Regions from separate parts of the Litoribacillus peritrichatus genome, predicted to be linked through region 1. Evidence: riboswitches for the same ligand, from Rfam matches in the RefSeq annotation. Region 1 holds a riboswitch; the other holds the start of a gene.
What was found. Region 1 has a riboswitch for cobalamin ahead of ABD744_RS08555 (energy-coupling factor ABC transporter permease). Riboswitches for the same ligand answer to the same signal wherever they lie in the genome.
Positions count from the first base shown of each region.

Region 2: another riboswitch for cobalamin. It lies ahead of ABD744_RS18140 (TonB-dependent receptor plug domain-containing protein); the one in region 1 lies ahead of ABD744_RS08555 (energy-coupling factor ABC transporter permease).

Region 1 is NZ_BAABBN010000004.1:1,597,696-1,613,305, forward strand. Features, by position in the region: gene ABD744_RS08505 (response regulator) at 1-1,439, opposite strand, end outside; gene ABD744_RS08510 (ABC transporter substrate-binding protein) at 1,436-2,377, opposite strand; gene ABD744_RS08515 (arylamine N-acetyltransferase family protein) at 2,551-3,372, shown strand; gene ABD744_RS08520 (Crp/Fnr family transcriptional regulator) at 3,443-4,039, shown strand; gene ABD744_RS08525 (energy-coupling factor ABC transporter ATP-binding protein) at 4,088-4,855, opposite strand; gene cbiQ (cobalt ECF transporter T component CbiQ) at 4,852-5,610, opposite strand; gene ABD744_RS08535 (hypothetical protein) at 5,607-6,188, opposite strand; gene cbiM (cobalt transporter CbiM) at 6,185-6,805, opposite strand; gene ABD744_RS08545 (DUF4198 domain-containing protein) at 6,820-7,599, opposite strand; gene nikR (nickel-responsive transcriptional regulator NikR) at 7,713-8,186, opposite strand; gene ABD744_RS08555 (energy-coupling factor ABC transporter permease) at 8,321-9,001, opposite strand; cobalamin riboswitch at 9,073-9,252, opposite strand; gene ABD744_RS08560 (hypothetical protein) at 9,298-10,833, opposite strand; gene ABD744_RS08565 (methyl-accepting chemotaxis protein) at 11,051-12,730, shown strand; gene ABD744_RS08570 (glutathione S-transferase) at 12,717-13,382, opposite strand; gene ABD744_RS08575 (YaeQ family protein) at 13,524-14,066, shown strand; gene ABD744_RS08580 (VF530 family protein) at 14,170-14,484, opposite strand; gene ABD744_RS08585 (4a-hydroxytetrahydrobiopterin dehydratase) at 14,561-14,932, shown strand; gene ABD744_RS08590 (molybdopterin-dependent oxidoreductase) at 14,982-15,610, shown strand, end outside.
Region 2 is NZ_BAABBN010000012.1:346,305-361,914, forward strand. Features, by position in the region: gene ABD744_RS18075 (S8 family peptidase) at 1-354, opposite strand, end outside; gene ABD744_RS18080 (hypothetical protein) at 657-1,358, opposite strand; gene ABD744_RS18085 (iron-containing alcohol dehydrogenase) at 1,550-2,746, opposite strand; gene ABD744_RS18090 (ATP-dependent Clp protease proteolytic subunit) at 2,768-3,775, opposite strand; gene ABD744_RS18095 (hypothetical protein) at 3,889-4,236, opposite strand; gene ABD744_RS18100 (DUF3391 domain-containing protein) at 4,522-4,908, shown strand; gene ABD744_RS18105 (hypothetical protein) at 4,959-6,797, opposite strand; gene ABD744_RS18110 (aspartate/glutamate racemase family protein) at 6,868-7,560, opposite strand; gene ABD744_RS18115 (YciI family protein) at 7,640-7,933, opposite strand; gene ABD744_RS18120 (2-thiouracil desulfurase family protein) at 7,966-8,463, opposite strand; gene ABD744_RS18125 (LysM peptidoglycan-binding domain-containing protein) at 8,747-9,688, shown strand; gene ABD744_RS18130 (hypothetical protein) at 9,691-10,077, shown strand; gene ABD744_RS18135 (hypothetical protein) at 10,110-10,496, shown strand; cobalamin riboswitch at 11,228-11,412, shown strand; gene ABD744_RS18140 (TonB-dependent receptor plug domain-containing protein) at 11,634-13,580, shown strand; gene ABD744_RS18145 (ABC transporter substrate-binding protein) at 13,630-14,712, shown strand; gene ABD744_RS18150 (FecCD family ABC transporter permease) at 14,702-15,610, shown strand, end outside.

The DNA of each region.
Region 1 (15,610 bases):
AAACCAAGGCCTGTTCCACCGTATTTCCGGGTCGTCGATGAATCTGCCTGAGAAAAGGATTCAAACAGTTTGGGAATGATCGAAGGTTCGATGCCAATGCCTGTGTCAGCAACCGTCATGTTTAACAAAATTTCATCTGAGCCTTTGATTGCCTGTGATTCTGCACGAATTAATATGTCGCCTTCACTGGTAAACTTAATGGCATTTCCAACCAAATTAGAGAGCACTTGTTGGATACGAACGGAATCCCCTTTGACCCAACTGTGGTGTAAGCCTGTCACATCAACTACGACCTCCAATCCTTTCATTTGAATCGCAGGCGCCATCACATCCGCAAAATTGATAATAAACCGATCCAGTTCAAAATCTTCCGACTCCAGAACTAACTTACCTGCCTCGATTTTTGAGAAATCAAGAATGTCATTAATCAACGTCAACAAAGCATTCGCACTGGTATTAGCCAACTCCAGATAATGTTTTTGCTTTTTATTGATGTCTGTTTTTTCAAGAAGATGAAGCATCCCCTGAACACCATTCATTGGTGTTCTTATCTCATGGCTCATTGTGGCTAAAAAACCAGATTTCACTTTACTCGCTTCTTCCGCCTGTTCTTTAGCAGCAATGAGATCCCTTGTTCTTTGGGTTACTTCCTCTTCCAAGTGTTTATTAAAGTCCAACACCCGTTGCTTAGCTTTCGCCAGTTCATCCACCATCTGAGTAAAAGCGCGCTCTATGATGGTCAGTTCGTTCTCCTGTTTGGTTTTTAAGTCCACCTTAAATTCCGACAAAGTATCGAACTTAACGCTGGTAATGGCTCGGGTGAGAATGTTCAAAGGCCGGAGCAGTATCTTCTGACTCATCCACCAAAAAATAATCCAAAGTGCCACACCTTTAATCAATGCATTAATCACCAAAAAAGTGAAACCTAGCTTAACTCGATCCAGCACCACCGATGAATCAGAATACAAAATGGCTTTGCCAAGTTGCTGCTCCTCACCAAAGACTTCGTAAGTGATTGGAAATTCGTATGCAAATAAGTCCTCCAACCCTTTTGACTTAAAAGGCTTGAAGCTCCCTTCCTCACTGATCACGCCTTTGGTCCCGGCATGGGATATAACCGTCCCCGTTGCAGCCATTGGCACCAACTGTTGTTCCCGATAGCGTTCAATCTGAACACCAACCACCACAGGAACTTCCGACAACCCGGCAACGATATCTTTGATTTGTTCCCGATCAAGATTCCATAAAGCTTTCGCTAATACGGGCCCAAAAATCTTTTGGTAGGATTTCAGTTCCTTTTCAATGGTTTCTTGGGTATAGCGGTACTCCTCCACAATGTGCACCAAAGTGACTGACACAGCTACGATACAATAAAGGCCAAAAACAACTTTTAATAATTGAACCGCAACGGAGTTGTTCGCTAAAAAAGCCTTGCTCATTTATTACAGCCTTCCGGAATCCAGTTAACCCAAACGTCTTTGTTCTGATCCAACCATGTACGAACCGCTTGTTCATAACTGAGTTTATCGACGTCGACCAGTGCCGAAGCAGAGGCAATTTGCTGATTATTAAAACTGATATTCTTGAGTGTCCTGTATGCACAGTTCCAGGTTTTCTCCATCCCTTTCCAAGCGGCTTTCTTGAGCCATCCGCCTTTCGGGTTACCGCAATCGTATAAATAATTTGGATTTTCACCCCATTCCGGATCTGTTTCACATTCTCTAGCGTGAACCGGAAACTCAACAAAAGCCCCTTCAAATCTCGACTCCACCCAGTTAGGGGTCCAATTAAACAGAACAATTGGTTTTTTTATGGCATTCGCTTTTTTAAGTTCCACCCACAAGTCGTCACCATTGGCTAGAATTTTGACATTAAACCCCATATCTAAAGCCCTGATTCGGGCCTCATCCGGTTTTTCCCATGGCCCCGCGAAGTAAATACCACGGCCCTCACCGGATGTTGAAAACAGTTTCGAACAGGCTTTTAGTGCTCGCCAATCAGGTAGCCCAGGACAAATGTCTTCCACATAAGCCGGATACCACCAGTCCTCCCGAGTTTTTGCATCATGAGTTCCGGCGTCCACAATACTGCCTTCAGCAACCAGCCGGTTAAATACATCCGACATGGTTCCTTCCCATACCTCAACCTGAACATGGCCTGCACCATAGACCAGCGCCCCCCACTGATCGGACGTGGCCGAAGAAATATACTCAACCTGATAGCCAAGCGATTTAAATAATTCACCCGTCACTTTTGATAAAACTACCTGACTGGTCCAGTTATTCGTTATGATTCGTATCGGCTGGTCATTGGCCCGAGTGTTAATACACGTTAGTAAAAGTGCAATAAGAACTATGGAATTTATTTTTGTATACATACCGTCAGATTCCCTTCACTCGCCTCAATTTCTCAGTATAGACACAAGATATCGAGCTGCGGTCTCAGAATGAGTCTTAAACCAATATATATTTTTCAGCCTCTAAACCTAGGTTAATTGTTTGGCAAATGACTTGGTGTAGATTACGAGCCATGACAATGAAGGAGCAAACGATGAGTCAACTTAACCCGATTACTAAGCGTTATTTAGCCGATCTCGGCATCGACGCCAATCTGACCCCTAAAGAATTAATTAATCAGCTTCAAAGCCGCCACATAGCGAAATACAGTTTCAACAGTTTATCTGTGGTGCTTAAACAAGACATTTCTCTGGACCTTGAGATCATCTTCAAAAAAATCGTAACACAAGGCATGGGAGGCTATTGCTTCGAGCACAATAAGCTGGTGTTTGATGTTTTGCAGGACCTGGGACTGAACGTCAGAATATTGATGGCTCGAGTGGTTTATAATCAGGACATCGACAGCCCCAGAACACACAGGCTGACACTCCTAACCCTGAACAATGAGCAATACATTGTGGATTGTGGCTTTGGCCATTTCGGTGCCAGACAACCAATCAAACTGGAACTCGGAATGGAGCAAAACTTAGGCGACGCCTGCTACCGAATCATTCAGAATGAGCGCGGTGAGTATTGCTATCAAATCATCAAAGATGATGAATTCTTTACTCTTTTCACCTTCGACTTAGGCCAATACAATGAATCAGATTGTCTGTTAGGTCACTTTTATTCTCATAAATACCCAACCGCTGGATTTGTTAATAATCTGGTGGTGTGTCGTAAAGAATATGATCACATACGGTCATTGAGAAACCATGAGTTCCATCGTATTCAAGGGGCTAACACCGAGGTAGTGACCATTGATACTGCAGCTCAACTCACCGAAATACTGGAAGAAGAATACAGTTTGAATTTAGACCCTGCCATCATTGGGTTCTTATTTCAAAACTATGTGGAATTAAAAAAGGCGTCTTAATCAGACGTCGATACCGGACGCATAAGCCGCAACATGGATGCAGCGGATCATTTAACAACAAGGAAACGTAATGGATATCAAAAACGCCGAAGCCTCTTTTATTGATTACTTTAAGAAAAGCTACGGCGTTTTCGAAATCAAAGAGTTTGCCAGCCTGAATATTGAAACCACCTTAAAATACTACCCCAAAGGCAGTTTTTTAATAGAACAAGGTAAACCGGCCAACCAGCTGTTTTATCTGGTTTCGGGGCTCACCCGCTACGTCAGCATTTCCTACGAGGGCAAAGAGTTCACTCAGTCTTTCAGGGAAGCCCCCATCATTGCAGGTTCCACAAAGGCAATGGTTCAAAGAACACCTGCGTTATTCAGCATTGAAGTGTTAGAAGACGTAATATGCCTGGAGTTTGATTGGCAGGATTTCTTCTCTCGCATGAAAGATGTGCCCGGCTTTTTACAAACTTACGCGCATATGCTGGAAATGCTCTTCATTGGAAAAGAAGAGCGAGAAAATGCATTTGTTCAGAAAAGCGCTGAAGAAAGGTATCTGGATTTCATACACAACAACCCGAACCTATCCTCCCGGTTGCCCCTACAATACATCGCTTCCTATATTGGCATCACGCCCGTCGCACTGAGCCGAGTCCGAAAAAAACTCGCCAACAGTTAAGTTAAAATCAACGCCGCCGTTAACGACTCCGAATCTCAAGCTAACGTTTCACAAATCATTATGAACTTCCAGTTCAGGATCATGAGCATGGTGCTGCTCACTGCCTTTGGCATGTATATGAACATGACTGTGTTCATGATGGTGAGGGTGTTTGTGCAATACAGCCTCAACCAAAGTGCCATCGGTCAATATCACCGCACGAGTTGCCAGCCGTTCAATCAATTTTTGATCGTGTGAAACCAAAATCATCGCCTGATCCAAAGACTCTAAGAGTTCAATCAAGCGCAGTTCAGCGGAATCATCCAAACCATTCGTAGGCTCATCCAGCAATAATACTTCAGGTTTCATTGCAAGCACCGTTGCTAAGGCAACCAAACGCTTTTGCCCGCCAGACAGTTTGTGAGTAATCCGGTTTGCCAGCTCGCTCAAGCCAAGGCTTTCAAGTGTCTGAAGTGAACGATCAATCGCCTCCTGCTTTGTCATTCCTAAATTCAACGGCCCAAAAGCCACATCTTCTAAGACTGAAGGACAAAACAGCTGATCGTCTGAGTCCTGAAAAACCATGCCTGCTTTGGTTCGAACTTCAATAAAATCCCGTTCCTCCGATCTGTCCTTTCCAAACGCGTAAATGCCCCCGGATGAACGCTTGTTAAGCCCGACGATCAACTGTAACAGCGTACTTTTCCCTGCGCCGTTGCCACCCAGCAAAGCCAGCCTTTCCCCTCGATGCAATTCCAAATTTACATTTTCAAACACGTTTCGGTTCAGGTACCCGAACGATACCTTGTCTAATTTAATCAGAGGAGCTTGAGTCATAAAAATTCAACCAAACATAGAAATAATAAAACCAACGCCAAGCACCCCATGGCCAAGCTATCACCGGCCCGCCAGACTCGGTCATCCAGCAAATAGAACTGCCCCTGAAAACCACGACACTTCATTGCTTTCACCACCCGCTGAGACCTCTCCATACTCCTGACCAACAGCATACCAATTAACCAACCATAGGATCGCCACGTATGAAGGTCAGTTCTGGCATGAAACGCCCGTGCTTTCATAGCTAAACGGAGTCGCTGGTACTCATCTAACAGCACGTCCAGATAGCGCGCTGTCATCAAAAACAAGTGTGCAAACTTTTGTGGCACACCCAAACGACTCATGCCATGGCCCAGCTCTTCGGGTTCAAGAGTACCCAACAAGCTCAACATCGAAAGCACAATAATATTGGACCGAAGAAAGATAACAACCGCTCTGTCTACGCCCTGCTCGGATGCAGTCCACCCAAACACAACAAACAGCGAATCGCCTGACACTGTAAAAGGCAGAAACCCGATAAGCAACAGCACAAACCCTTCAAAAGCCAACAACCGTTTTATCAAAGTCTGGTAATCAAACCCTATACTCAAAACCAAGAACAAAGCGGCAACAAAACCAGCAACGAGTGTCGTGATCCCCGATAAAAAAATGACGACCAACGCGATCATGATCGCCGCAAGAATACGGGCTCTAGGATCAAAGCGATCCAGCCAGATAAACTCATCTTTGGTTTCTAACCGGGTCAACGAACTCACTCTTTACTGCGCCACCATAACAAGACACCTGAAAGACCAAAAATAAAACCGATACCACCCATAATATCACTGAAACGGGCACGCTCTTCTGAAGCCTGAAGCTCAGCCCTTAATGGACCGACTTGTTTGGCCACCGCGCGTTCCACAAGTTTGGCCAAGTCAGAATTGTTTATTTGTTCTAACGCCTGAGAATCAGGGGGTGACCCTGAGCTGCCATTCGACTCAGAAGAAACGCTGTGCTCACCAGCAAAGTCACTCTTATTGATGTTCCACGTCGCCAGGTGCCCGTCACCGGTATTCGCTACCACTTCGTAATCCGCTGCCTGGTCGGCTTGATAAACAAATTCCCCGGCTTCATTTAATTCAACCTGAGTTAATGGCTCTCCGCTTAATGCCTGATTGATAACTACCTTGGCCCCCGGAGCCGGCCCGCCACCAGCAAAGTACACGTAACCATGAATCTCACTCTCACCTTCCGCATATGCAAAAACCTTGAGTAAATGGCTGTAACCCACAGAAGGGGCAATCAAACAAAGCACTACAAACAGTTTTGCAGTTAATTTCAATCGGGCAGTCACGAAGGTTTTACTCCCAAAAGTTCAGGGGATACTTTACTGATGAAAGATAACGTCACCGCAGTGATAGCGGCTTCCGCTAATATTAAAGGAATGTAGGTCGCCAGGATCACTTTACTGGACGCCAGGTATTCAGATCCGCTCACCACAAGAGAAAGGCCAACCAACACCCCGGTCAACCCTGCCCCCAACAAGCCGGCACACGCCCCCAACATCGCAATACTGCGATTTGATTCCGCAAAAGAACGAAGTATAAAAGGCCGAATAATGAACCCACAAAGAAGCGCCGGTGCAGCAATATTAAACGCATTTACGCCAAGTGCAATCAAGCCGCCATGCCCGAAAAATATCGCTTGCATAAGTAGAGCCACTAAAATGGCCGGTACGGCAGTCCAGCCTAAAATGACCCCCATTAAACCATTCAACAATAAATGAACGCTGCTCGGCCCGACAGGCACACTGACCAGAGATGAAACAAAAAAGGCTGCAGCAAGCACTGCAGCCTGAGGAATGTTTTCGTTGTTTAATCGTTTAAACGCTAAACCCGCTAACGTTGCAGTGGCAAGCGCGCCACTGACAACGACAGGCAAGGCTAAAACACCATCAGGTATATGAGCCACTGTATTAGTTCTCGCTATTTCATATCTCGGGTTTGAACCCAAATCAGAGCACCTTGCTCAACAGGCACCATTTCGCCTTTCGGGTTCTTCATTTTTTCATCAGACTCTAATAAAGCAGCAAAGCCCCACCAACCTGCTTTTGGCATAGCATAACTGAAAACACCATTCGCATCGGCTTTAATCACCTGAGTGATGTAAGGGTCGGAAGGCATGGTCACTGACCCGTCATTTTTCCACTCCACTTCCACTTCCGCAAAAGGAACGGCCAAACCATTTTTCTTCACCACACCTTGAAATAAGTTACCCGCCCACAGACCGTAAGGTCTGACTAGCGGTTCAATTTCTACCGGCAGTCCAACCATGGTATCCCAGCCTTCTTCTGAGCCATACGCATCCACCACAACTTTCGTGTAATGCACAATCATAACGCCTTCGGCTGGCTCCCAGTAAGGAGCAGGTTCAATATAAAAAATATAATCTCCCGGCTTTTTAAACTTATATTCTGCTTTATAGGCCGTAACATCATTAACTTGATACGGTGTCAGAGCAGACATTAAGTTTTCTTTTCCGAACGGAGAAACAACGCCAAATTGCGAAGGGTGCGCCATATTCATTTCAGGCCCCTGGCTCATTGGATGTGTAAACACCATATTAATATCGATATTTCGTGCGGTGTTCTCATTCACAATATCATTCGAAGGAATTAGCTCCTGAAAGTGAGCCAAAGCATGTTGAGCGAATACACTTTGACCAATCAAAGCAAAAACCAAATAAATAAAGTTCAATTTTTTCATAATGTTACCAATTTTTATTAAACAAGATTACAAACATAAATATTACTAAATAATAATTCGTAATACCAAACAAACAAAATATCCCTCTGCGGGGCTACTAAAGTTAACAACGATTAAGTTTTCGGATGTGTATGCGTGTGGAAGTGCTCTGACGTACCGTGCTTATGCTTTTCACCCTGAACTTCGGCAGGAACCAGATTCAGCTTACCGTGCCTGACACCCGCCTGGCTGATAATCGCATTGGCAAATGCCTGTACCTCAGCAATACGCCCTTGCAGCACCACCGTTTCCATGCAGTTATCATGATCTAAATGAACGTGTAAGGTAGAAATGGCTACATCATGGTGATGATGTTGTACCCGAGTAAGCCTTCTGGCAAGCTCTCGTTCGTCATGGTTGTATACGTAGGTCAAGGTGCCAACACAGTGGCCATTCTTATCCTGTTCCACAACATCCGATTCAAGCTTGTCGCGAATGAGATCCCGGATTGCCTCTGAACGATTTTTATACCCATTCACCTTCAGATAAGACTCAAATTTCTCAATCAAGTCCTCATCAAGCGAAACAGAAATGCGTTCTAAAGCCACGTTCGGTCTTCCTTTGCTACCAAAATTTATCAGCGGATCTTGCTGTGCTTTCATCAAACACAGCAAAATCACTTTCTCAAACGAACATTAAGATCATACCAACTTTATATCATGCCAAATTCAGTGACATGCTATTAAGCCGCAGGATTATAAAGACGACGCTCAAACACACCGGAATCTTTAAAACGGTGCACAGTTTTTGCGCCTGCAAGCACGGCCAAATCAATCAAAGGTTCAACCAGAATCACAGAGGTGTACGCCAGGCAGAATGAGCCAACAGACGCCAGGTTCTCAGCGCCAAATCCGCTGCCATAGAACGCCCAAAATGCCACCCAGGAAATAATTCCACCTTGATAAGCGGCCGATAGTTTAAGAGTTTGAAGGTACGTCAAATCTTTATACGCTGTTTGCTCAGGAATCACCTTCTTGGCAACCCAGCTCATTGCAAACAAAGGCATCAGCAAAGTGGTTACATTCATTCCGTATTGCGGCAGATCAAACGGAGCAAAGAACGCCCCCTGAATGAACAAGCCTGCCGCGAGGCCAATGGCAGCCGGAGCCATGCCAAAAATAAGAAACAAAGTAGACCCCAGAATGATATGGACTTCTGAGACACCTACCGGTTCTTTGGGGTACACTTCAAAGAAAATAAATACAAAAAGTGTGGTCAATAAGCTTTTCACGACCAAAGAGCCGAAGCCACTTTGTTTAATGGCATCCAGCGCCAGCTTAGACATTATGCCAAAAGAGACGGCCGAAGAGCCGTAGCTCAATAAAAGTTTAGCGCCATTCACAACGCCTGGTTCAATATGCATCGAGTCTTGTTTCCTATTTCTTTCCGAATAGATATGAAGACCCCGTTAAAGCGCGGTCGCTTTAATCAGGTATCTTCGATGAGTTTCGAGCAGGTTTCCTGGCTTACATCGGCATACACTCTAACCTTCCCAGCTATTGCCAGTGGATAGAGATACCATTTAGATGATCACAGTTGCGGAGACAGCGACGGATTAAACACCGTACTTCCCTTTTACTTCACGTAGTGAACACTCGAACGGGAGCAAACTATGGCAAAACCCCGGCCATGTCAATCACGGCGCTGAATTAATGCGCCTTATTCAGGTTCCTTTTGAAAAACGGCCGAGTTCATTGCCTCGATGATCAACTCAGTGACGGACTTACGCTCCTCTTGTTCTTCACGAAGAGATTCACTGTAAGCCTTCTGTTCCTCTCTCAAGTTGTTCAAACGTTCGAGCGCTTCAGCCACATCGGGAGAAATTCGAATGAGACCGGCTTCAGCTTCTTCCTCTGCAGCCCCATCAGACTCCGCCTGTAAGGCAAAGTTTTTAATCTCATCCTCAATATCCTCTTCACTCATGACCTTCGGCTGATTCGGTTGACGGTTTTCCTCAGTGTGATCCACCAAATCAATTTCCTGAACGGAGCGAACTTCACCATTTTCCATCAACATCACGCCATTCGCTTTTATATTTCCTAAAGGCAAACCTTCCCGAGAAACCAAATCAAAATCGGCCGCCGAAGACCCAAGATAAATTGCACCAACCCCCGTTTCTTTCAGGGTTAACAGACTGTCATTCCCCTGCTCATCGGTGACCCAGACTTTCAATTGATCAAACACAGGATCAGACTCATCGATCCATAAATTACCGTCGTGATCAAATTCAGCCAACTCCTCAAAGCCCCTTCCCGTTGCAGGTCCAAAAAGCTCAGAACCATCATCAACCGAACCATTACCGTTACGATCCAGCATCAAATAACCACTGCCCTTACCCAAAGTCGCTATCGTTTCAGCCACACCATCACTGTCGATGTCGAACTCAAAAAACTGATCATTCAAGGTCGCACTCTCTGAGCCAAAGTTAATGACCAATGGATCAACCATCGGCGAAACATTAACCAACAGCTCAGAACTTGTTTCGATCGTCTCAGAACGCTCCATGGCCAAATACAACCCAAAATTGATCACCCGACCATCTGACGTACTCACTGTCCCATAGCCGTTATATATCTGAGATTGCTCGGTGTAGGAGCGCGTGTACTGTTCAACACGCATCAACCCAGAGCCTCTTGCCGTCAGTGGTTGCAGATTGAGATCTTCCACCATCGTCGTGACATTAATAATGTTATTTCCGGGAACCTCAAGCGGTACTTGCTCACCAACAGCCTGAATACTATTAGCGGAAACAGCGTTCGCTGCGACAACATTCGCTGCGGCAACATTTACTGGGACAGCATTCACTGCGACAGCATTCACTGCGACAGCATTCACTGCGACAGCATTCACTGGGACAGCCACTCGTGAAGCCGCCTTATTTCCCTGAAGAACAACATCCGCAGCTGCACGCACAAAATCCGAAGACCTGAATTTCTTCGCTTCTGTCGGATCTGTGTTTTTTGTTTCTGTAGCTCCCAAAGAAATATCACTTGAGCGATACGCATACTGCTCAAGCTCTTGCTGGTATTTTAGCTTCGCATTTTCTGAGATACCGACAATCACGCCATTGGAAAAGTTTCCTTGCTCACCTTCGAGCAACTCATCATCACCAATCAATGCGTTTTGTTTTGACTCGTATTGATATAAACGTCGCGCAGCAGAGTCCATCTGCACTTCCGATGCAACAATCTTCATAAAACCTCCAGCCTGAATGTTTTTAAGCGGCCAAGCTTAAAAACGTAAACCTCCATTAGAGGTTATCGGCGGGCACAAAAAGCAATCGACTACCTTCTGTCTGGAATCACAAAAAATACTTGCCACACACCAACACAAGCTGCCGAAAACACAAAAACAGCAACAAAATTTTTAGTATTGACTATAGTAAATAGAGGTATTTTCTGTGAGTTATATTATGAACTTATTGACTGATAGTTTATTCAAATATTTCGTAATACCCGTCGTCAGCGTGTTCCTGATTTCACTTTTCTGCTTCTGGTTGGTCATCCCTTCATACATTAAAGATCATGCAATCAGCCAAGCTGTCATGTCGTCTGAAAAGAAAGTACAGGAGTATAAAATTCTCCGGGGTTACTACACTAAAAACGTCATCAAAAAAGTCATTTCCAACTCTGACTTAAAAGGGTCGTTTAATCACAAAACAGAACAAAACTCGATTCCATTACCCGCCACCCTTATCCATGATTTATCTTCTGAGTTCGAAAAAAAAGGATTAAGCCTCAAGCTCTACAGCGCCTTCCCCTTCCCTAACCGGGCTAGCCGCCGCTTAGACAGCTTCGAACAAGACGCCTGGGATTATCTGCAAAACAATCCTAAAGAGCGCTTTTACCGTATCGAAGAACAAAACGACAAACAAACACTGCGCGTCGCCATTGCGGACACTATGTCTGCTCAGGTGTGTGTTACCTGCCATAACAAACACCCTGAAACCCCCAAAAACGACTGGAATCTGGGCGATGTGCGAGGCGTTTTGGAAGTAAAAACAGACATTTCCAACCAAATTGGCACAGGCCAGTCTCTCTCGTATTTACTGCTTATTATTCTTGCAGTGTTTATGATTGTTCTCTTAATGATCCTTGCTGTTGTCTACCGACAAGTCATTCAGAAAAAACTGATGTGGCTAAACAAAGGGCTTACGGACATATACGAGGGTAAATCTCACATTGATGAAGGGCTGGATGAACGAGGTAATAATGAAATCACCCATATCGTTAGAGCCTTCAACCGGGTAAACCAAAAGTCTCATGCAACGGAGTCACTGTTGGGCGATATGTCCAGTGATTTGGTGAATGTATCCAATCATGTCACCGACGACGCAAACTCCACATTGGCGTCTATGAACAAACAATCTCAGGCCACCGACCATCTGGTTTCCTCGGTCGCAGAACTGTCATCAGCCATTGAAACCATTACCTCCGACTCTCTACATGCAACCGAGCTTATTCAGAACGCAGCAAAGGCCGCCAACGAAGGCAAGTCTGAAATCATGGTGTCTTCCGACTTAATCAGCTCTCTCGCCAGCGAAGTCCAGAATGCAACCGCATCCATTGAAATGCTCGGCAAGGATACCGAAGAGATCGGCAGCGTATTGGATGTCATCAAAGGCATTGCCGAACAAACCAATTTACTGGCACTCAATGCCGCCATTGAAGCAGCACGAGCAGGAGAACAAGGCAGAGGTTTTGCCGTTGTCGCCGATGAAGTCAGAACGTTAGCCAGCCGGACTCAATCCTCTACCGAAGAGATTCAGAATATGATTGAGAAATTGCAAAACGGCGCAGCCAAAGCCATATCCGTTATTCAGAACGGGCAGACTAAAGCCGAAGAATGCGTTACCCAATTTGAATCGGTTTCAGGGTCAATTTCTACCATATCTGACGCCATGACTTCAGCAACGGAAATGAACGCTAATATCCAGGAACTATCCACCAAACAGAATACTCAGATGGAGGATGTGACCGAACAAATACAAAATATCTCAGAACTCTCTCATAAAACCGCTAACGAAGCGGAATCCTTAGCGAAGAGCGCTGAACAGCTAAACACGCTCTCCCACTCGATCAAGACGAAATAAGGTACGTAGGTTCATCGCCCTCAACCCAGGGGGCGTATTTTTTCATTATGGAAGTAAAGCGGTCAGACTCTAAAAAGTTGGTTAACCACACCTTTACACGCCCATAATCCGACTGATCGAACCACGCCTTATCAACATGCGCGAACTGGCGAATGAATGGTGCTATGGCTGCGTCAGCCAAACTGAAATGGTCGCCCATCAGGAAGTCATGCTTCATCAGCTTATTCTCCAACAACGTCAGGAAAGTTTCGCCTTTGGCCCGATAATTTTCTTCGGAGTCTTCAGGAAAACGCACCGAGTATTTATAGCGGTCTAAATGCCCTTTAAATTCATTATCATTCATCTCAACCAATGCTAGCGCCTCATTCAACAACAACTCGTTATTATTAAGCAGCCAGCCGTTCGGATCGTTTTGAGTCAGAGCCCACAGCATGATGTCAAAACTCTCATCAACCACCAGTCCCTCTCCAACCCACAACACGGGCACCGTGCCTTTAGGTGACAACGTCAACATATGGCTCGGCTTATTTTTCAAGGTGATTTCTCTCAGTTCAACATTAATGCCACTTTGTTTGATCGCAATCCTGGCGCGCATTGCATAAGGGCAACGCCTGAAAGAATATAAAACAGGCACTTTAAATTTGGACGTCATAAAACCAATCAACACTCAATATGGAGCCGAGAGTCTAATTTATTCAACCAGATAATCAACCGCTGTCGTAATTCGCACTGAAGGTTTCATGTTATGATGCGGCCATTCACCCACTCATATTCCATTTTCGTCGAGTTCTCTATGGCACTAAAAGCAACCATTTTCAAAGCAGACATTCAGATTTCAGACATGGATAGGCACTACTACGCAGGTCACGAGCTTACGATTGCTCGACACCCATCAGAAACAGATGAACGAATGATGCTCAGAGTATTAGCCTTCGCCTTGTATGCTCATGAGCAACTTTCTTTCACCAAAGGTTTGAGTACTGATGATGAACCCGACTTGTGGCAAAAAAGCTTGTCTGACGAAATCGAGCTTTGGATAGACCTTGGTCAACCCGATGAAAAAAGAATACGCAAAGCCGCAGGCAAATCTAAGCAGGTTATTTTAATCACTTACGGCGGAAACTCAGCGCAAGTCTGGTGGGATCAAAACCAGGATAAGTTTGACCGCTTTAACAACCTGAGCATTTTAAACATCGATGAGACGGCATCAAAAGCTTTAACGGAGCTGACCGACAGAAACATGCAGCTTCAATGCACCATTCAGGATGGCCAAATCTGGTTGGGCAACGAAACAACCACCGTTGAAATTACCCCACCCCGGCTAAAAACCAACTAACGCTCTATATCACTATCAAAAACTGCACCACGCTCAAAAACCACATCACTATCAACAACAATGTCGCTAAAAAACTACAGCACTAGCGAAAAAGGATGGCCCGTCACGAACGATGTTTCGCCCACGGGTCGACGGCAGGTATAGCAGAATGGGCAGGTTTAGCAGAATGACCGCTAGACTGCTCTCCTGTGCGCATTTCTAAAAACAACTGCTCCACTTTCGTTCTCGCCCAAGGCGTTCGCCTAAGAAACTTCAAGCTGGACTTGATGCTTGGGTCTTTCTTAAAACAGTTAATTTGTATTCGCCGAGCCATTTCTTCCCACTCATAGTAATCAACCAACTCCTCAAGAATATTCTCAAGCGTCATACCGTGTAACGGATCATGCGACTGAGAGTGATTTTTGTCCGAACCTGACATAGAGAACTCCAATTAAACGTCTATTATTAATGCATTCTAACCCATTTACCGATCTATTTGATCATGGAACCGAGAAATGACTGCTTCCAGCTCTGAACCACTTCACCAAAAAACCTGTCAGGCTTGCCAGGCCGGAGCCCCCCAAGTCACCGATCAGGAAGCCGAGACGTTACTTAACACTCTACCTGGCTGGAGCATTATCGACACATCAGGCACCAAACAACTTATCGGCGTATTTAAGTTTAAAAACTTCGTAGCGGCCTTGGACTTCACCAACAAAGTCGGCGAGGAAGCAGAAAAAGAAAACCATCACCCGGAAATCAGAACAGAATGGGGTAAAACCACTGTTTTATGGTGGACACACAAAATTCATGGCCTGCACATGAATGATTTCGTTATGGCTGCCAGAACCAGTCAAATCTATCAGCGTTCAACCACGAAAGAATGATTTAACATCAAACCATGACAACAATAAAAAAATAACCAAGGATGAGGCGATGACCCGAAAAACAAGCTATCACACCTGCAATCTATGTGAAGCCATGTGCGGCTTGGCAATAGAAACGGATAACGAGCAAATTCTGTCAATCAAAGGTGATAAGCAGGATTCTTTCAGTCGTGGTTACATTTGCCCTAAAGCAACGGCATTGCAAGACATATACGAAGATCCGGAACGCCTGACCAAACCACTGGAACGCACTGAACACGGCTGGACAACCATAGCGTGGGAAGAAGCTTTTGATAAAGTGGCCGCAAATCTAAAACGAATCCAGACACAATACGGGCAAAATTCAGTAGGAACCTATTTAGGCAACCCTAATGTACACAACATGGGAGCACTGCTTTTTGGCCGTGAGTTGTTGCAAACCCTCAATACTAAGAACATGTACTCGGCCACCTCCGTTGATCAACTACCTCACCACCTAGTGGCATCCAAGCTTTTCGGTCACATGCTTAAAATGCCCGTTCCCGACATCGATCGAACCGACTTTTTTTTAATGCTTGGCGCCAATCCTGTGGCCTCCAACGGCAGCATCATGACCAGCCCGGACATTAAAAACCGAATCAAAGCCATTCAGAAACGCGGAGGAAAAATCATTGTCATCGACCCCCGTAAAACAGAAAC
Region 2 (15,610 bases), on a different contig from region 1:
AACATAATCAGGCTCGGCATACTCGACACCAGGTATGTTCCGCAATCGGCTCATAACCTCTTGCGGGTCATCATGACCAGCCACCTTGATCAAGTCCAAACGCGAAACAGACTTAAACCCCCGTAATCGGGTCACTTTATTCTGATCAAATACAGCTGACGCTTTAAGCGAAGCAACGGAGTGCCCTTGGGCATAACGCACAATATACCGTTCATTGGCGTCAACAGATTTGCTTTGCTTAGGGTTGCCAGGGTCTATGGCGAACGTCGGTAAGCTCGTACCAAGTAAGAACAACAAAAGGAAAAAAACACAAGGCGGAACAAAACGGAATGGGAAAATACGGGATGGGCTCATAACGAACTCCAGGTTTTTTGCTGAACCTGAATCCAGTTCAACAAATCAATCAGGGTTCACTCACGTTTTAGACCTCCCTGACACAGGCTATCTGATAGCTTTGTTAACGTGACATCTGATACTTCGATTATCAAATAATATAGCCTAAATAATTCATGCTTTTCTCCCGCCAGTCGGAAGCCATTAATGCTTCCACTCAACGGTCATTGGATACTGCCACTGCCTTGCCAGCCAAAGAACAAAAAACGAAGTAAAACATCACTTCTCAGTTCTTCAGATTTATACGCCAGTATGAGCCGCTATCATTCAAATTTAAGTTCTTGAGCCAATTGCTGGTATTCTTTGATTAAGGTTTTCTGTTGGCTTTTCAGTTTTCCTAAGTACATCTTAGCTTTTAATAACTCTACGTTCTCAGACACCTCGTCATTCACAGGCAGCTGATTGATGTAACGTTCCTGACGCTGGATACGGTTTTGATAACCGATGATTTTTTCTTTCAGTGACTGAAAACGTCTTATCTTTTTATCGAGCAATTCAGGCATGTGAATTTTTTCAAAACTAAGCGCCAATACAGTTACACCAAACTTCAGCTCATCATCTTGCCCCTCCTCTGCTTGGGAGTAATCAGCAGAAACAGCATCAAACACCTTGGTTTCAATAGCACTGCGGTGGGTAGACAGCACTTCACGAAGCGAATGCAACCCAGACACGGCGTTAAGCTGCTTCATAACCGAAGCTTTCAACGCGGTGTCGTGCTTTTCTTCAAATTGGCTCGCCTGTACTTTCAATAACACATCAAAGGTCAGGGTTTCGCCTGTTTTCACATCCGAAGGTAACCCGGTGTAATGGACATTTTTTACTACAGGCTGAGTTGGCGCGGAAACACATCCCCCCAAAACAACCAGCACACTTAAAACCAACCACCTAAAACAAACGGGTATTAAACTCATTCCACCTCGATCCAGCGCACTTTGTCCGATGCCTTTCGCCATTACAGAAAACATAGATGACTTCTCCCAATACGACTTTACGAATACTTCACTGAATCAAAAGCTTAGAATAATATAAAAATAAGGAAAATCCGGAGGTAAGTAACAGCGAATATCCGAGAGAGTTAAAAAAGGGAATTATAAAGAGAAATGGAACCTAAGAGCGTGATCTGTGCCAGAGAACCCAACACAGACCACCTAAGCCATTAAAGGCGCGAAACTAACACATTCTTCAACTCGGAATCACTTAAAACAATAGGGTTGGTCTTCATACTGTTTCCGCCACTTTCTGCCACGATTTGATCAACATGGTAGGCAGTCATACCATAATGGCTGAGCTTGGGTAACGCTAAAGACTCAGTCCAGCGCCATAAGACAGAGACTAAATTGGATAGATGCTGTTGCTGATCACCTTCAAATCTTGTATCCAACATTTTTCCGACTAACGCATATCGCCCCAAAGCAAATGAATTCGGGTCGCGCGTCTGCAAAGCCTGAATGTTGGTTTCAGTCACTTTTGCCAGATTCGTCCCACAGGCCACCCCATGCGGTATCGGGAAATGCGCGCCTAACGGCGAAGCAATGCCATGTACTGCCCCCAGACCGGTTTGAGCCAGGCAAATACCTGAGATCATTGAGGCATACGCCAGATAGTCGTACCCTTTCAGATCCGCTTCTTCGTTTAAGCTAAAACCTCTTAAAAAATACTGCAATCCACTGAGTGCCAGCCCGTCAGTAATGGGGTTATTCTTTGGCGAGGTATAAGACTCTAACAACTGAGTAAAAGCGTCCATGGCATTTGCCACCAACTGGGCTCTTGGACAAGACATTAATAAGTTGGAATCTATAATCGCAACTTGTGCAGTGAGCCGTTCATCCCGAAACGACTTTTTAAACCCTTGATCATTCGAACTTAACACCGCGTTTTTAGTCATTTCGCTGCCCGTTCCTGCTGTAGTAGGAACTGCAATGTAAGGTAACGAAGGCCCCTGATAGCTGACACCGTGACCCACACCTTCAAGGTGATCCATCACGGAGTTGCCGCCAGGTAACAAGCCAGCAATGGCTTTTGCAGCATCCAAAGGGCTACCACCACCAACACCAACCACCACATCAAAACCATCATTTTTATGCTGAGAAACGGCTTGATCGACCCACTCCGGGGAAGGCTCGCCAGGTATACGAATCAGCGACCAAGAAATACCGGCTTTATCCAAATCGGCTTGAAGTTCAGACCAATGCTCTGAGCAGGTAAAAGACCCTCCTCCCGTCACAATCAGTGCTCTCTTACCGTAATGGGCGATTTCTCCTGCCAGCTTTGACAGCTCACCTTTTCCAAATAGAATCCGAGGTAACCGGGAAATGGTAAATGGTCGTATGGACAAGCCGGACTGCGAGTTCATTGCTTAATATTCCTTAAATAATTACCGGATGTGTAAAGTGGATTTCGTTTTTTTGCCATCAGCAAATTCAACTTTGCGCCACGAACTTTCATTGTTCAGGCTCTGCCAACGTCGCTCTTCCTTAATGTAATTCCAGTCTTTATCATTCTGAAAAAATACCTGAATATCTTTACCTTCGATGATGTTCAGGATTTCATTGTCGTGGTAGTTGTACTCGTCAAAATCAGTAATTGCCTTCTGCGCCATTTCTGAATAGTACTCGCTCATCTCTAATAACAAACGATTTATTTCTTGATCCAGCGACTTGATATTTAAGCCTATTTTCTTAGCCTCACGAGAAGTAATGGGGTAAGTATGCGATGGGTACTCTGAATTTAAATAGGTACTGATTCTTAAACATTCGTCCGAGTCCTGAATATGATAAGACAGAATTTCCTGACAAATCTTAATCGACAGCGAACTGGCACGGTCAATGGCACCGATCACCAGCGGATGAACGTATTTAAAAATATCTGAATACGGATTGCCATGATGGTCTTTCGAACTGGAATTCCACAGCTGAATAAGACGGGATAACTCATCCTGGCTGACACTGACCCGACGGTTATCCGTCTCGTCGATGGGTGACAAATCGTGCCTCAGCGAAGAATCAATGGCTGTTAAGTGTGCCAAAGGCCCCATATGAATTTCGTTCGCCCCCAAGCAAATCATGGTAGCAGCAGAAGCGCACTCCAGTGGGATGTACGCCACCAAGTCATCAAAACGTTCGCGAAGCATATTGACGATTCGCAAGGCAGCTTCAACATCTCCGCCGCCGGATTTGATAAAAATACCGGCCTTTCGTGAGGGGCCAATTTTTTCAAGGATTTCATAAAGCGCAATGACATCGTTATCACAAACGCTGCCTCTGCCAGACGACCAATAGACAATAATTTCGCGGGAAGTCAGATCACTTATTTTTTTAAGTACTTGCTGGGTTTCTTCGAACAGCAACGGCGGCTCTTTCACATCTTCCGTTCTTTCGATCATTACGTAAGTCCTTCTACGGATAACGAGTCTTTTCAGGTGAATTTATTTATCACCATTCTGCCCACAATCCGCTGAAGTTTTCAATCTTCTGCGCGTTTTTAATCCTTACTGAATTAACCGTCCGAACGGCCAAAACAAATCAATGCCAGCAATAAACCAGCGGCCCCCAAAACAACGACGCCAGATACCAGCGTCAATAATAATGCCTGTACCTGATAAAACTGCCAGCCACTCACGCCACCCGCAATGCAGGCAAGGGAAAAGTGTATTAACAACACCCAGAACGAAGTATGCCCTTCTTTAATTGAACTCCATGAAGTTAATAGCGCATACATGAGCAAGCCTAACAAAACAGCAACCACACCTTGCCCCCAAGCGGAAGCAATCAAATCACTGCTGACCAAAAAAAAGATCAAGACAGACAGTATGGGAATAATTTCATCTAATGAATGGTACATCATGGCAGGACACCTCTTACAACACACCTTGTAGAAGCCTAGATTCAGAACCCGTTAAGTGCCATAAACGGGTCAGAAACCACCAAAAATGGTCACTTTTCACCCAACAGGCGGGTCTGTTTTGATAAACAACAATTGAGCTAAATGGAACAATGACTTCAAAACAGACGAACGAAGATAACATTTGAGAACGCATTCACACTTCCAGGCCCTGTTAAATTCAGCTCGGCATATTGGCCTTTTCAATGCTTATCCAACTCCAACAAAACAAAAAGTTTGGAGTTCATCATGGCATCTAAAACATCTTCTGCACTTCAACGATATTCCGTCGACCAACTTAAAGTTGGCATGTACATTTCTTCGCTGGATGTGCCTATATGCAACACCCCGTTTCCGGTAGAAGGTTTCTACATTTGTACCGAAGACGACATTCTGAAATTAAGCAAGTTCTGTCGATCTGCAGAAGTTAACATCAAAAAAAGCGCGTTTGTTCAACAGTGCCACAGCGTCCTTCAGCTGGAAGTCGTTGACTTACCAAAGGCAATTACCACAGGTTACAATGCCGCAGCGCAGCAAGCTCAAAAGCGTTATAAGAAGCAACCTAAAAAGCCGAGTCGAGTTAAAAACCTGTTAGGACTGGGAATGATTGCTTTGGTGATGTGGTATTTCATCTGATCACCAAAGCCATAATTTATGGAAGTCGAGAAAGGAGGCTTAAACAGCCGTTAACTGCTTGGCAGTGTCAGGGATTCACGTGCATCTTCAATCGCAAACCGAATGTGATTATTCGCAGGCTTCACCTGTTTCAAGAAATTATCCGTTTTAGCACGATCTGTTTTGAACGTGCCCATTACTTCAATCATTCGACGCTGTACGTATTGTTTGGCCTGATCAAATTCAACAATCATCTGAGGCAAGGCTTTTGAACCCAAGTGCGTTAAGCTCGCTCTGGCCTGATCCTGCGTTTTCTTACTTGCACCGCCCAAGCCCCACACCATCAAACTGACGGATTGATCATCTGTGGCGTCAATTTGCTCAAGTACTTTTAAAAGAGACGATACCAGATGCGTAGGTTCCTGAACTTTATTCAAAGCCCGGATACGCTCTAATTTTTTAATGACTTTGTTCTTTATCGGTTTAGCGCGTTCACCATAAGCGACCAAAAATTCTGCGCCGGTTTGTTGTGTTCTTTTATCAAGATCAAACAACATTGCAGCACATTCTTTCAGAGAGCAGGCAGAAGAATTTGGCAAATCAAACCGAATAGACCATAAGTTCCGGGTCTTATCATTCGTTCGGGCAAGCTCCATCACCAAAGCCGCTTGGTCTTTATTGGAGTTAATGATGGATTTCAACGCCGCCATGCTCAGTTCAGGAGATTTTCTTTCCCGCTCTAAACGCTGAAACAAGCCATATAATGAATTACTCACCGCTTGGTTTATCACCACTTGATTAAAGTAGCTTTTCACGACATTCAATCGTTCTTCGTCAGGCTGTTTTTTATAGTAATTTGTCACGCTATTCGACAAGCGCTGGAGACCTGCGCGATTTATCTGACGACTCAAGCGCTCGTAATAGTCCGGCACCAATTCAGGTTGATAGCTCATTAACCTAGGCAAAATCGACGAAGACACCTGCGAAACAGTTGCAGGTTCATCCAACCCGATTTTATTCTGCCCGGTAAGATGAAGAAGCTCATCCAGCTGTGCCTTTAAGGCATCATGGGTTTGCTTTTGTGCATTACTTTTTTTGCTGGATTCAGAATACTTATGATCATCAAGCACCTGCGTGCCGTTGATCAGAGTGGCGATCACACTGTTTACAACGCCGGAATGCGTTAGAGCCAGGGTTTCCGTCACCACTTGCCATTCATCATCAGACAACCGATTAACTCGAATGGCGTAATTCAAAACATCCACCAACAGACGATCAATCAAAGAACTTTTTTCTTGTTTAATTTGCTCAAATAGAAATTGACGGTAGTCGTCATCATGAACACCCAAAGACTTGAAGTTATGAATAATCATGAACTGCCAATCATGGCAATCTTCATCAATGGGGTTATTCATCGCCAATTCAATGGCCTCGGCCACAGACTCTCTACGATGCGCGTTATACAGTAGCTTTTTAACCTTTTCCCTTGTGTCTTCACACACCGTAGTCTTGGCCGGAACATTCACCTGCTGAACATACACTTGCTGAATTGTCTCGATCAAATTATCGGTATCGACAATGACTTCGGCTTTAATATAAAACGTTTCACCGTTCCAACGTTCATCCAGAATTTTGGTTTGAGTGAACGCACGAGCGAACGTACCGTAGTTGGCTTTTACTTCTCGGGTCAGGACATCGTTTGACACGGTATCGTCCACTTCAAACGTCGATCGTACTTGCACCCCTACCTCTTGAATCAGTAGGGATTGAAGTTGCTGCATGGCGGCTTTACGGGCACTGACTTTGGAATCATTCTCACTGGCATTGTAGGTATAATCACGAACAAAAGTTTCAACTTCAGCCGTTGCCACCCCACAAAAGAAAATCATCAATAACAAAACAAAACGCAAACCAAACACCCCTTTCACTTTAGCTTCAATGAGCTTTTACCAAACAGAAAATACAACAACGGAAGATCATTTACTGAAGCGACGCCTGAATGGCGGCCTCCGCTAACAACCGATTGGAATTTAATGTGGGCAGTTCAGAATTACCATCATCAATGATTAATGGTATTTCGGTACAACCCAAAATAACAGCATCACAGCCTGAACGCTTTAAACCTGAAATCACCGACTGAAAATACAAAACGGATTCCGGCTTAAACACGCCATAAACCAGTTCTTCCATAATAATTCTTCCGATTTCCTGAATTTCTTCAGGTTCTGGCCGTAGCCAGGACAATCCGGCTTGATCTATTTTGTCTGGATACACCTGGCTTTCAACCAGCCAACGAGTACCTAAAATGCCCAACGTTTTATAACCACACGCCTTTGCTTTAGCAATAACGCTATCAGCAATATGCAACCAAGGTAATGGCGAGCGGGACTCCACATAAGAAAAAGCCTGGTGAATGGTATTATCAGGGCAAATCAGAAATTCGGCACCGGCACGTTTCAGCTTATGCGCCGAAGACAACATCAGATCGCCAATACCATTGAGGTCATTCTGATCCAGACAAACCACATAGTCAGCCAATGAATGGGTATGCATAGACACTTCGGGGTGGGAGTGAGAACCCATTTTACGAGGGCTTTCAGTACAAATGGTTTTATAACACAGTGCTGCCCCTTCTGCAGAACAGCCCACTATTCCAATGTGTTTTGAAGTCATTCCCTAACCTCTTTATGAAAATAAATACGACCTGAAACCCAATTATCAACTCATTGGTCAAACTACTTCATTACGGGTCTCATTGAAAGTTTTTCAAGAATTCAAAGCCATCAGCAGCCATTGAAGGGATAAACTCAGTCACTTCGTAATCTGCCAGCTCTGCAATGTAAAACGGGTCTTCTTTCAAAACAACGTTAAGCGCCTCAAGACTTGGAGCATTCGCCAATATCACGCCTCCTGTTCTTGGCACTTTCCGGCCTGATGCAATAAATACCTTCTCTGCATAATACTTTTCAAGGTATTGCACATGCGCATCTATATGTTGATCCACCTCGGACAAATCTTTTTTATACGTCAACGAAACTACAAACATCTCTTCCCTCAACTGACCGCTGAATTATTCCATTAAATATTCTGAATCGGCGCTAACAAAGCTTTTAAATGACCAACGTTATGCTGGTTAAATACCCGAATGCCATGTTGCTTTAACAGCGCGGCTACCACACCTGCTCCCGGCACAGTTTTACCACTAAAGCGGCCATCATAAACATCGGAACTGCCACAAGAAGGGCTCAACTCCGTCAACACAGCATACTGAATACCTTCAGCCAGACAAACCTCAAGCGCGATGTGAGCGCCCCGAATGAATTCGGCCGTCACATCAACCCCATCATTCCCCATGACGTTTGCCTTAGAGGTCAACACATCCTCCCCTGTGCCAAACTGAATTTCAGCTGGCGGCCTGGGTGTTGGTAATCCAGCCGCAACTTCCGGGCACAATGGAATGATCTCATGATTGCTCAACAACCACTCAAAGTCATCATTTTGAGCCTTTTTATCCGTACCGTTGTAACGGACTTTCGACCCAAGTAAACAGGCACTGACTAAGATTTTGATACGCAAAGTTTCCTTTATGACAGACAGAATGAAAACTCTAACCCTGAGAGCCAATACAAAAGTATCACATTTTACCTTCTGACTCCGATATGCATAGAGGCTGTCAGGCTCATATTTAAAATTTGTGCACTCAATCGACGTATTGATTTATGACAACGACTAAAATGCGCCCACTTTAGGTTAAGGATTAACCAAGTAGAAAACACGGAATGTTCAATGAGATACCTGTTCTCGCTTTGTTAAATCCCATCTGATTTTTTCTGAATTAATTCTATGGGTACGTTTTAAAATGTCTGGTCTATATATTTGCCAAAATGGCGATACACTGGAAAGTGTTTGTAACTCATCTAACAATCAAAATCTAACAAGCGATCTGAAAAGCTTAAACCCCCATCTTAGTCCCTCAAGTAATTTAAGATCGGGTCAGGCAATTATTTTACCAGGAAAAACGAATGAGGTAGGTTCAGCGTCTCAACGTTTTTTACTTCAAAGCTCTCCTTCAAGTATCCAAAACCTATCAAAGATAACGGAAACAATGACGGGCCACCAAGCGCTCGCGTTAGCAGAAGTGTCTGAAAGATTAGGATTAAGGGATATTGCTCCAGATTTGAATACGTTCGGTGGCGGTGGCTTAGGAGCCGCCACGGCCAGAGCAAGCAGCTTTCTAATGGCTTTAAAAAAATACGACGATGCCCTTGCAGAATATCATGGTTTTAAAAATCATCGCGCTGCGCCAAACACACTTTCAATGGCAAAGCTCAAGGTAGCCAACGCGTTCAAAGAAATGCAGATAAAGTTTAATAATGAAACGTTGAACTTCTTCAACAAATACCCTGCCAAAATGGAATCCTACACAATAGCAAGGCCAGGCAGACCTGTTATCATGGCTAACCGAACCATACCAATCACAACCTCTTCCGGAGCAACCAGTTTGGCCAAGTTTGCCAGATACGGTAAAGGTCTTGGTTATGGGATGGTAGCTTTAGATGGGTATTTCAGATATCAAGCAGTGGATCAAATGCGTTTAAACGGAGGTAACTGGCAGCGCGAAGCCTGGGCGCAAGGCGTAGGAATGCTTGCTGGGTTAGGTATTGGAGCCTATTCCTTCGCCTTCTTGTTAGGACCATTTGGAATAGTATTAGGTATTATTTTGGCTGGAGCGGTAGCTGTTATTTCTGATAAATTAATAGTCTCTAGCACACGTCATATTTATGATCAGATAGCATACTAATTATGAAAACATATGAAGCATTAGAGACCTTAATTAGCTTTGGTTCTGTTGGCTGTATACTTATTATATATGTCGCTTTGATATTTATCTCAGTAACGCTAGATCGGCGTTTAAAGAGAAAGTTCGAAAGCCACCCAGAAATCATTATTCAAGAGACTTGGTTTTTTCGAGTAGTTTCTATTTCCCTTAATGTTGCGATTAAAAATAGATCAAAAAACGACAGAGTAATGATACACCACTACAAGGGCTTTGATTTCAGAAGTTTTGCCACGTTACCCGAAAAGATATTCTGTTTTCTGTCCCTGTATGCTTTTATTGTTTTTATTATCATTCTGCTTTCAGCATACCCCCTTGAGTACTTAGGATTTATAAACTTAGGGCTACTTTAGCTTGCCCTAAAGTTAAGTATTAGATAGACATCATGACAAATTACGATTTATTTTCAGTGGTTTTTTCTTTTGGGGTAGCCGGTCTATTAATTTTGACTTGTTTTACATTAATACTTGTGAGCCTCACAGTTGATAGACGACTTAAAAAAGTATTCATTAATCATCCAGACATTACTGTACAAACAACTTGGTTTTTTAGAGTAATTAACATTGCATTAAATGTTGTTTTTAAAAGCAGATCGATAAACAACAAAATAATGCAATATCATTACAACGGGTTTGACTTTCGTAGTCACGCAACTGCTCTAGAAATCATTATTTGTTTCGTTTACGTATTTTCAGGCCTAGCAATGATTACTTTAGGGCTATTAGCCTACCCAGCGGAATACTTTGGTTTAATAGACTTTGATTTACTTTAGAGAAAATTTAAGGTTGGCAAATTTGTCAGCCGCTAGGAAGATATGACCAGAGTAGATTTAATAGAAATTTCTCTCGCGATCCTGGCCTTAGGCTCACTCGCTCTAATATACATGTCACTCATATTTTTAGCGTTTACATTGGATAGAAGATTAAAAATTGAATTTCAAAATCACCCAGATATCATCCCTCAAGATAGTTGGTTTTTCCGTGTTATTTGTATTTCATTAAATGTTGCACTAAAAAACCGATCTAAAACTGATAGGATCATGAAACACCACTATAAATGATTTGACTTCAGAAGTTTTGCCAATTCAATTGAAACTCTTTTTAGTATTATTTTTATGTATTCTTTCTTTACTTTACTTTTTTCAGCCCTATTCAGTTACATTTTAGACTACTACGGCTATGTAAATTTGGGACTATTTAGTTAGTCCATTTCTCTTTCCTGAATCCGTGACTTTTCAACCGGATTCAGCCTGTCAACTGATCTGATTCTTGTCTATTTCAGCGAATGATGAATAATTTGATAAAAAGTATGATGTTAAAAAGGGGCACTACAACGAAAAGTTCATACAAGCACAATAAAGACAATGTTTTCTGGCAACCATTATGAATGATGATAAAGCGCAAATAATACTAGAATGTTCAAAAGACTTACCAGCCACAACAATCAATACCCGACAGAAACCAGAATACTGGTTATCTCTTGCTTTCAAAATTCCTTTATGTAAAATGCGCCCCCGTAAACGGTTCTCTTAACTGAGATTAATAGGGAACACGGTTGAAATCCGTGGCTGCCCCCGCAACTGTAAACAGCGAGTTCCAATTCAAAATACCACTGAGCATTTTCTCGGGAAGGTGAGTTGGAGACTAAGACCTGTGAGTCAGGAGACCTGCCGTTGAACGCGTCACCTACCTTCAAACGGGGATGTTTGTCAGGGCGGATTCCGAAACGGTGACAATAACTCAATTATTGTTGCTGGAAGTGAGTCCGTGGTGTATGCCTCGTTGTTTCTCTGTTCCCGTTTTTTTGCGATCTCCGTTCGTATGGCGTTTGTCTGCTGTGCGTTGAACCTAAGGAGAAACGCACATCCAGCTCCTATTCCTGCACCCCAGGGCAATGACGGAGCGTAATTATGACGCCAAACAAACAAACAACATTATCATCTGCATTCAAGGTATTAATCCCCTCTTTGACACTCTGTTCTCAATCTCTGCTGGCATCGGAACCCGCTGAAACAGAGCACGCAATGGAGATTGTTGTCAGTGCTTCCAAAGTGGAAATGAGCCGTGCAGCAACCGGCAGCGCTATGACCGTGCTGGATTCAGAATACCTTGAGCAAAATCAGGTTCGAACCGTTTCGGACGCATTAAGAGACGTACCTGGTGTTGCCGTCAGCCGTAACGGTGCCGCCGGTTCTTTCACCCAGGTGCGTATTCGCGGCGCAGAAGCCAACCAAACACTGGTATTAATTGACGGCATTGAAGTGAATGATGTTGCCAACGGTTCCGAATATAACTTTGCTCACCTGATGAGCCTTGAGATTGAACGTATTGAAGTGCTTCGCGGTGCTCAAAGTGCGCTTTGGGGCAGCGATGCGATGGGTGGTGTGATCAACATCATCACCAAAAAAGGCAATGGCCCTTTGAACGGAAAAGTCAGCTTTGAGGCCGGCAGTTACGGAACACATCAGGAGTCATTCAACTTAAACTCAGGCAGTGATATCTACCACTATTCTTTGAGTGGTTCTCTTGTTCATACCGATGGCATTTCTGATGCCAACGAGAAAGATGGCAATCATGAAGAAGACGGTTACCGAAACGGCACGTTGAGCTTTCGTGGAGGCGTACAAGCGAACGACAATCTATCTTTTGAACTGAACCTCCGACATACAGAGGCAGACAGCGACAGTGATAGTTTTACTTCCGTTCCCGGATCAGCTGATCCCCGCCCAAGAGCAGTGGATGCTGACCAAAACGATGAAGTACGTCAGAAATTCGCAAGACTGTCTTCAAACCTTTCACTTTTTGATGATCAGTGGCAGCAGTCGTTTGGCGTGTCCAACAGCGACAGTAACAGAGAATCTTTCAAAGAAGGAACGCTAAGCTCAAAAAATAAAGGCAAGCGCAGAAAATATGAATATCAAAGTGATGTCTATTTTGAAAGCGATGCAGCATCATCCAACGTAGATCACCGAATAACCTTTGCAGCTGAACGCGAAGAAGAAAGCTTTTACACCAAAGGATGGTCCACGATTGATCGAGAAATGGATGCTTCCGGTTTCGCATTGGAGTACGGCGTGAGCTTAAATGATCAATGGTTTGCCACCCTAGCCGGTCGTCGAGACCTCAACAGTGAATTTCAAAACGATAATACCTATCGCTTTACCCTGGCAGGGTGGCTCTCATCTGACCTTCGAATTCACGCAAGTAAAGGCACTGGTATTAAAAACCCAGGGCTATACCAACTTTACGGTTCTAGCGAAACCTATAAAGGGAACGAAAACTTAAAACCCGAAAAAAACGTCACCTGGGATTTGGGGACTGAATACCATTTCGACGCCGTTGATGGATACATTGATGTAACTTACTTCCATTCCGACGTTCGAAATATGATCACAGGTGCCGGACAAACCTCCATCAACCTGCCAAGCGATTCTAAGATCAAAGGTGTGGAGGTCAGTGCGACACTCAACCCAGCGTACAACTTTAGAATCGACGCAGGCTACACCTATACGGACAGCGATAATGGCGACGGAAAAGAACTGGTTCGAAGAGCAAAACACATCGCAAGTTTGAACAGTAGCTACCTATTTCCAAACGACAAGACCCGGATTACCGGTGGCGTTCAATACAACGGCCAGCAAGATGACTTAATTTTTGATGAAAACTGGAACACCAGTCAAAAAACACTCTCCGAGTTTGCCTTGCTGAATTTAGCCCTGAGTCATACCTTGAATGACCAGGTCGAGTTTTTTTGCAGGGTTGAAAACCTGCTGGATGAAGAGTACGAGGAAGTGGCAACCTATGGCACAAAAGGCATCAACGCCATGGTAGGTGTAACGTTACGGGGCAGCTTATAAAGTGCCCTTCTCCTTTTTTCTTTAAATAAACTCTAAAAGAGAATAAACCATGCTTTCACTCACGAAACCCACGATATGCGGCCTGCTGATTCTTCTCAGTGGCATCTTGCTGTGGCTTTCAGAGCTGAAAGTAGGTTTATTCGATGCCAACGCGCTTTCCTCAACCGCCATACTGATCACAAAAGAAAGTACAAAAGAAAGTACAAAAGAAAGCACTGACGAAAGCGCTGGTTTCCCTATGGTATTAATTGATCCCACCAGGGAAGAAATTATTTTGCAAAAGCCACCTGAACGGATTATTTCCGTAACCTTAGGCACCGATGAAATTCTTCACGAACTGGTCGACCATCGCCGCATCGTGGCCGTCACTAATCTGGTCGATAACCCTCAGTTATCCAACATTCCCAACGTCTATCCACCACACATTAAGCGAATCAGCAGTGAAGTAGAATCCATCCTGGCACTTGAGCCGGACTTGGTATTCATAGGCGAATACACGCAAGCGGATACGGTTCGGTTATTGTTGAATGCTCAGGTTCCCGTGGTTCGGTTAGCTGGCGGTAATACCTTCAGTCACATTGAGAACAACATTAAAGTTGTGGGAAAAGTAACCGACACAGACTTTCAAGCCACTACATTGCTTAACTCGTTAAAACACACTAAAGATACCCACCAAAAGCTACAAAGCTCACATAAGCAAAGCCCACCCCGCGTCCTGTATTACAACCTGAACGGTTATTCCTCGGGCCAAAACACCACCATCGATGAAATAATTACCTTGGCTGGCGGCCACAATGTTATGCGTGAGACGGGCTTAACCGGAATACAAAAAATCAGTGCAGAAATGGCCATGGGCTTAGAGCCGGACGTTATTCTCATGCGAGGCTGGTCAATGGATTCAAAGTTAGATCCGGCTCAAACGTTAAAAAAGTTGCCCGCCTGGCAAAACGTGAATGCCGTTAAGAATAACCGGGTTTATGGCTTGAAAGGCGCGTGGGTTCTTTCTGTTTCGCAATACAGTTGGGATGGCATTCAACAGGTTTCTGAACTTCTGATCAAAGCGCATAACCCCAACAAAGTCCCCTTCATAAACACCCGCCCAATACCAAAGGATCATGCCCATGCGCCTTAATCCCTCAAGACCAATCACAAAACAAGCCTTCGGCTTATGTGTCTTGTTACTGCTATTAATCCTCTGTGTGATGATCAACATGGTTCACGGGCCAGCAAACATTTCTCTGAACCAGCTTTCCGGCATTTTGGCCAACCAATTTGTGGCCATGTTTGATTTAGAATTATTAAATACAGACCACATCAATATTCGCCCCTGGATGAATAATGTCATCCTGGATGTTCGTATGCCACGAATCATCATCGGCATATTTGCAGGTGCCTGCCTGGCCATTTGCGGCGCTGTAATGCAAGGGATGTTTCGAAACCCACTGGCCTCCCCTTCAGTCTTAGGCGTCTCCGCCGGTGCTTCATTGGGCGCCGTCATCGCGCTCTACTCTGGTCTTGCAGCCATAACAGTCTGGGCTTTACCCACATTTGCATTCATCGGTTCGGCCATCACTTTATTTGTAGTCTACCGAATCGCCAGCCACAGAGGCCAAACCACCATTGGCACTTTACTTCTGGCGGGCGTCGCTCTCGGGGCTTTAAACAGTGCTGCATCATCGATGATTCTGGCTTTATCGCTCAACAATTGGGATGTCGGCAAAACCATTGTCTACTGGACCATGGGAGGCATTGAAGCCCGGACCTGGGATCATGTTTTATTGATATTGCCGTTTGCTGTTTCAGGAATCAGCTTACTGTTGTTTTATGCCCGCGATTTAGACGCCATGTTGTTAGGGGAAACACACGCGGCCTCAATTGGCGTGAGTGTTGATCAAGTCCGAAGAAAATTACTGGTGATTACTGCACTTTTGGTCGGCGCTACGGTCTCTGTGTGCGGTGCCATTGGCTTTGTCGGATTAGTCGTGCCTCACATTATGCGTTTAATGCTTGGGCCCCATCATCGTTATTTG